DNA from 3 places in the Paenibacillus sp. 1-8 genome. Region 2 is predicted to be linked to each of the others. Evidence: riboswitches for the same ligand, from Rfam matches in the RefSeq annotation. Region 2 holds a riboswitch; each other region holds the start of a gene.
What was found. Region 2 has a riboswitch for glycine ahead of gcvT (glycine cleavage system aminomethyltransferase GcvT). Riboswitches for the same ligand answer to the same signal wherever they lie in the genome.

Region 1: linked by a shared signal. The riboswitch ahead of sdaAB (L-serine ammonia-lyase, iron-sulfur-dependent subunit beta) and the one ahead of gcvT (glycine cleavage system aminomethyltransferase GcvT) in region 2 are both predicted to bind glycine.
Region 3: linked by a shared signal. The riboswitch ahead of AC0WRU_RS18980 (alanine/glycine:cation symporter family protein) and the one ahead of gcvT (glycine cleavage system aminomethyltransferase GcvT) in region 2 are both predicted to bind glycine.

What each region holds. Positions count from the first base shown of each region.
Region 1 is NZ_CM149995.1:534,042-536,307, reverse strand. It holds gene AC0WRU_RS02490 (DUF6359 domain-containing protein) at 1-818, opposite strand, end outside; glycine riboswitch at 1,032-1,145, shown strand; gene sdaAB (L-serine ammonia-lyase, iron-sulfur-dependent subunit beta) at 1,356-2,045, shown strand; gene sdaAA (L-serine ammonia-lyase, iron-sulfur-dependent, subunit alpha) at 2,035-2,266, shown strand, end outside.
Region 2 is NZ_CM149995.1:3,968,861-3,971,126, reverse strand. It holds gene gcvT (glycine cleavage system aminomethyltransferase GcvT) at 1-795, opposite strand, end outside; glycine riboswitch at 876-972, opposite strand; glycine riboswitch at 973-1,159, opposite strand; gene gcvH (glycine cleavage system protein GcvH) at 1,459-1,854, shown strand.
Region 3 is NZ_CM149995.1:4,143,622-4,145,887, forward strand. It holds gene AC0WRU_RS18980 (alanine/glycine:cation symporter family protein) at 1-1,165, opposite strand, end outside; glycine riboswitch at 1,325-1,419, opposite strand; glycine riboswitch at 1,437-1,513, opposite strand; gene AC0WRU_RS18985 (LacI family DNA-binding transcriptional regulator) at 1,927-2,266, shown strand, end outside.

The sequences.
Region 1 (2,266 bases), 2.0 Mb from region 2:
AAGAAAATGCTGCCTCCATTCTTCACGTATTGCACCAGTGCGGCCTGCTCGGATGCCTTAAAGGCAACATTGGCTTCACCAATGATGAACACATCGTATGGACGCAGCTTGTCATACGTTATAGCCTGCTCTCCATAGGTAAAAGGAATGGAACGGTTCAACGGGTCCACGGTAAAACCTGCATTACGCAGTCCGCCCGCAAAATCGGAAAAGGCTCCATCAATAACCCAATCTGCTGCTCCGGCTGTCTGTGCGTGCGTATTATCAAACAGTACTTTTTTGCCTTTTCCATCCGGTAATGTCGTACCGGGTTGACCCGGGGTACCAGGATCAGGTTCGCCCGGATCACCAGGATTTCCAGGCTCGCTTCCGCTTACCAGCTCCACAGCGCTTGGGCTTTTCACGCCGCCAAAATTGTTATAGGCACCGAGCGCACCCGTCACGCGAATTTTACTGCCGATCAGCTCAGGATGGCCTGACAGCCCGAATGCTCCTCTATACGCGGATGTCAGTTGTACATTTAACAGATTAGACGTATTACGTTCACTCGCCTGATCCGCAATCAGTACGTTAAAATCGTTTGCAAACGGGGCAGAGAAATTAGCCGTTTTCGATCCGGTGGCATGTCCTACGACGTAGCCTTCTACCGTCACCGTACCTCCGCTGCTTTGACGCTGAAGCGCTTCCGCTACCGTCAACGCGCCCTCTGCCTTGACCTGGCCGAATGGAACGAAGAGTCCTACCAGCAGTGATACGATTGCCGCCAGATGCAGCATTCCTTTTAAGCGTGAACCTGTGAACCGGAAACCTTTTACCATACGTAAATGTCCCTCCCATTATTCCATAAATTAGCTTGTCCTCTATCAGATTAGCTATCAACCTTCTAATTCCTTCCTGTTTTCATCCATAATTATGTAAAATTTAATCTTTTTTATTGAGAAGGTACCTGATTATGTAAAATTTCAACCTGTGATTGACACCGGGCATGGCATACATTACGCTTAGGAGGAAATGTTGAACGGTATACGCGAATGAAGATGACGGGAGAGTCTGTCCGGGAAGCACATCCCGGCGGCACCGAAGGAGCAAGACGCCAGCACCCGGCTGGCGGATAATCTCTCAGGTCCATGTATCGCCATCTGACGCAACTCTGGAGAGAGCGCAAGCCACCCAAGGGGTAAGGCGGTAGTACACCGCACGAAACTCTCAGGTAACGAGGACAGAGATAAGGGAAATTTCCTTATCCTGTCCTTTTTTGTGCTTACATGCTGCGTTAGCATTAGAAACTGTCACACCCGCGCAAGGGCGCGGCAACACCATATACTATGGTATTCAAACATACAGGGGGCCACACCATGCGTTTCAAAGATGTATTTTCCATTATCGGTCCGGCTATGACTGGACCCTCCAGCTCGCATACCGCAGGCGCAGTGCGGCTCGCACGCGTTGCCCGACACTGGCTTGGTACGCAACCTGACCGTGCCCGCCTGACGCTGTACGGCTCATTTGCCGATACGTACAAGGGACACGGCACAGACCTGGCACTCATTGCCGGACTGCTGAATTACGATACAGACGACCACCGGATTCCGGATGCGGAGCAATGTGCAGAGCAAGCCGGGATGGAAGTAGAGTTCGCTGTCAGCGGACTGCCCGCCCCCCATCCGAACACGGTCCGCTTCGAGCTATGGAAGGGTGAAGAACAGCGCACGCTGCTAGGCTCCTCCATCGGCGGCGGCAGCATTCATGTCCAGCAGCTTAACAAGTTCCGGGTCAATCTGACCGGAGAGCTGCCTACGCTGGTGCTTCTTCACTCGGATAAGCCCGGAACATTGGGCGCGGTGACTTCGGCGCTGGGTGCAGCTAACATTAACATTGCCTACATGCACGTGGATCGCAAAGGCCGGGATGGCGAAGCGCTCACTGCTATTGAAACCGATAGCCCCGCTCCGGCTGAATTAATTGCCGAGCTGCGGGCTTTGCCTCATATGTATGAAATCAAAATGATTAATTTGAAAAAAGGAGCTGAATCCGATGCGGTTTAGCCATCTGCATGAATTAGGTGCCTTGTGCGCCAAGGAATCCACTACGATTGGGCGCCTGATGATCAAGGAACAGGTACAAGAAACGAACACACCGGAGGAAGAAATCTTCCGACAAATGGCTGATTATTATGAAGTCATGAAGGAAGCCGTTCATCGCGGGCAAACACAGGACACCGTATCCCGCAGCGGATTGACGGGCGGCGACGGCAAGCGCCTGGCGG
Region 2 (2,266 bases):
ATTCAGCTTGACGAAGAAGCCTAAACCAGCTTCCAGCGGTGAAATCGTGGCGGACAGCTCCTGTCCGTACAGCGGCAGCCGCGCCTCGAAGCGCAGTGTATCCCGGGCTCCAAGTCCAGCGGGAACCAGACCATACGGCTCACCGATGCGAAGCAATCCGTCCCACACTGCCGGTGCATTCGCAGCAGGCACATAAAATTCAAAGCCGTCTTCCCCCGTGTATCCGGTGCGGGAGACGAGCGCTTTTGCTCCGAACAATTGCACATCCTCGCTGAATCGGAAGGAGGCCAGCTTTGTAATGTCCGTGTCTGTCACGGCTGCGGCAATACGCGCAGCCTCAGGTCCTTGCAACGCCAGCAGTGCCACCGCATCTGATACGTTTTCCAGATGAACGGATGCAGGCGCATGGCGAAGCAGCCAATCCCAATCCTTATCGATGTTGGAGGCATTCACAACAAGCATGTAACGCTCCGGCCCTTTGTAGTAGACAAGCAGGTCGTCTACTACACCTCCATCCGGGTAACACAGGAGTGAATATTGGGCCTTGCCCGGCTCCAATTGGCTGACATCGTTCGTCGTCACCTGTTGCAGAAATGCTTCGGCTTCCTGGCCCTCGATCAAGAATTCACCCATATGCGATACATCGAATAATCCCGCACGTTGCCGGACGGCCTCGTGTTCCTTTTGAATGCCACTGAACTGTACAGGCAGCTCCCAGCCGCCAAAATCAATGCAACGAACCCCCGACAGCGTGCTGTAGGATGAATGCAGTGGCGTTTTTCGCAAATTAGTCATTTTTCCACTCCTATCCGGTGTGATCGGCTAAACAAAAAAGACAGGCCGAAAAAAACGTATGAACGGCAGTCCACACACTTTTTTTCAGCTCTGTCCTTGATACCTGAGAGTTACCCCGGCGTGTACCGGGTTTCCCCTTGGGTGATCCGCCTGTATAGCGAATGCTCTCCAGAGATGCGTCCGGCAGAGGTCCTTTTGCCTGAGAGATTCACCTGCGGTGCAGGTTTACTCCTTCGGCGCTGCCTCTGATCAGCTATACGTCATCCGGTCCTGCCGGTAACAGCTTGATCCGACTCGCTTGCTGCCTTGTTTTACAGGTGGCAACAGCGATGCGAGTGTTGGCAGTCTCTCCCTCCACGTTCATCCGCGTTTCCAATTATCGGGTGTTGCCAAAAGCACTTGTTATAACCCATTAATACGCAAATTTATTTGAAATGTCAACAAAAATGTCATGAAAAATATTATTAAAAACATTTTATTCATAAATAAGGATATGTAAGCGTTTGTTATAATCTGTCGTATTTTTAGTTAGAAAGATATATGGAGTAATGAGAAATATTTTTGTTAGTATTATTGACATGATAGTTCTAGTTGTCATAATCTTAACCTGTCATAGACGGGTAGGGAAACGATGTAATCCATATGAAAGCGAGGCGGAGCAGGATGAGTGAAGTGAAGCAGCAATTGTGGTACACGGAAGAACATGAATGGGTTCAGCGTACAAAGGATGGAACGGTACGAATCGGTATTACGGACTTTGCACAGCATCAACTGGGCGATATCGTTTTTGTGGAGCTGCCTGGGGAGGGAGCAGCGATTGAGCAGGGGACGGAAATTGGTACTATTGAATCGGTAAAGACAGTATCCGACTTGTTCGCTCCAGTAACGGGAACGGTGTTGAAGGTGAATGAAGCGTTGGAAAGTACGCCTGAGCTGGTGAACGAATCTCCCTACGAAAAAGGCTGGATGATCGAAGTGAAGATTGGGGAAGATCTGGAGGAAGCACTAAGCAAGCTGCTGTCTGCGGATCAGTACGAGCAGTTGACTGCCAATGAGTAATAATGGGGCAAAGTAGATTAAATAACTGAATAAGGGCGGTGTTTGTCCGCTTGATTTTGTATAAAAATAGTCGCGATGAATTGGCATAGCGGCTATTTTTTGCTGTCTTTTTTGCGAGCGTAATTACGTGTTTTCCTTTTGTTTAGAGGATGGATTTCGTACATAAATTGTACCTATGATGCTCCGCTCCTGCTGCTCGATGAGCCTACCAGCAATTTGGGCTATCCTGATTTTTTGGCGGTTTTTAACATGCATGTGAAGGGATAAAGGGAATTATTTAGGGTGCTTGGAGGGCTGCTGCTGTAGCCTGTTCATAGTTTTGTCATAAAATGGAGTGTGCGTGTGAAATGAAAGCAGCATCCGTATTTGAAATCATCCGACTTTTCAAGCTTGTCTTATTTTGATAGCCTAG
Region 3 (2,266 bases), 170 kb from region 2:
AACGGTACGGCTTAATCCATTTGACACCCAGCAAATATTCAACACAACGTTCTCCATAGTAGTTCCAGCCAAGCATGGTGGTGAACGCGAACATAATCAGAATGATTGTGAGCAGTTCCGCACCAAGCGGGAATGCGCTGGAGAAAGCTTGCTGCGTCATCAAGCCCGCATCGGTAGGACCGCTCCATACGCCGCTAACCAGCAACGTCAACCCGGTCATCACGCAAATAATCATCGTATCTATAAAGACACCTGTCATGGAAATCAACCCCTGCTCCGCAGGCCATTTGGTTTTGGCGGCTGCGGCTGCAATCGGTGCGCTTCCCAATCCGGCCTCATTGGCAAAAATCCCTCTGGCTACCCCGCTGCGCATCGCCAGCATAATTGTAGCCCCGGCAAATCCACCCGTCGCAGATGTCGTGGAAAATGCCGAATGCAGCACAAGCGCGAGTGCGGCAGGAATCTGATCGGCGAACCGAATCAGTACGATCATACAGATCAGCACGTACAAGCCTGTTTTGAAGGGAACGACTTTGGTCGATACCTTGGCAATGCTTTTGAGCCCTCCAATGGTAACGAGTCCCGTAAGGGTAGCAATGATCAATGCCGTTACAATCGGCGGAACACCAAAGCTGTTTTCGGTCGAGGATACAATCGCTTTGACCTGCGGAAATGTTCCAATCCCGAACAACGCCACCAGCATTCCGGAAAAGGCGAACAGCATCGCCAGTGGTTTAAAGCGGCGTCCAAGCCCTTTTTCAATATAATACATCGGGCCGCCGGAAAATTGTCCATTCCGATCCTTCACCCGGTATTTTACCGCAAGCACACCTTCCGCATATTTCGTCGCCATCCCGAAAAAGGCTGCAACAACCATCCAGAACAGGGCACCCGGTCCGCCCAGTTTTATCGCTGTCGCGACGCCGACAATACTTCCTGTACCTACTGTAGCCGCCAGCGCCGTACTCAGGGCCGCAAAGCTGCTGACATCCCCGCTACCTTCATTCGGGGCCTTGCCGATCAGCTTGATCGCCAGAGGCAGGCAAAAGACCTGCAACATTTTCAAACGTATGGTCAGCCACAGACCTGTTCCCATGACGAGAATGATCAGAGGGGCACCCCATATCCAACTGCTAATCGTTTCTAATACATGTACCAAATTCATTTCAACCCGCTCCTCCAGCATATTAAAAAACAAAAAAGAGTCAAATCCGCTGATTCGACTCCTGGAGAGGTTAAAGGCACGAAAAAATACAACCATCTTGTGCAGAATTCAGCCACTAACAGCTCATAAAAAAGCCTAGGGCATACCCTGTCACAGGTTATTCGCGTCTCTGTCCTTTTGCCTGAGAGTTTAAGCAGATGATATCTGCGGTGCACCTTCGGCGCCCAATTAAGGGTCTCTCCAGAGTTCTGTCCGTTTACGGTCCCGCTTGTTGCTGTTATCAGCCCAAGCACCTGAGAGTTTTGCCCCTTCGGTCGGAACTTACGTTCCATCTCCCGCAAACATCAACCAGACATATGAAATTGTTTTTTATTATACAGAAAACTTTCAGCTTTTTACAAGTGAAAAATTTGTGAAGTCGTTTCAAGGCTGTTTAAAGTCGTTTTCCAATATTTAGATTGTCAGCAAAATCTCCTCAATCGTGGCAAAAGTACAACCAGATATCATCTGCCCTATGTTCAGATCAGAGACACCTTTCAAGTATCGAGAGTGTTCACACGCCAAGTGAGGGAGGCATGGAAACGGCCTAAAGCTTAGCTTTACGATATCGCAAGTATTTCCAGAATAATACCACATCATAAGAACTGTTTTTTTGAAATGCATTGACAGATGATATAAAATGGACGTAATGCCCTCATAAGCATCCTAAGCGTTGTAACGCGTTTCATATCAAGTATTTTTCTTATGTGAGGAGAAGCATCATGTCGAATCTTGATCAAATTGCCAAACTGGCTGGCTTTTCCAAAGCTACGGTATCCAGAGTGTTAAACAATTCCCCCCATGTGAGCCAGGAAACAAGAAGCAAAATTTTAAAAATCATGCAGGAGCTGGATTACGTTCCCAACCGGAACGCCATTTCCTTATCCAAAGGTCAGACCCTTCAAATTGGCATTATCACTTCAACCATTAATGAAATTGTTCTCGCATTTCTGAACAGCTTTGTAGAGGTGGCGGGCCAGTACGAATTTCAAACGATTATTTATACTTCCGGAGAAGACAAGAAGAAAGAGCTTCTGGCCTTCGAAGATCTGAAAAGAAAAA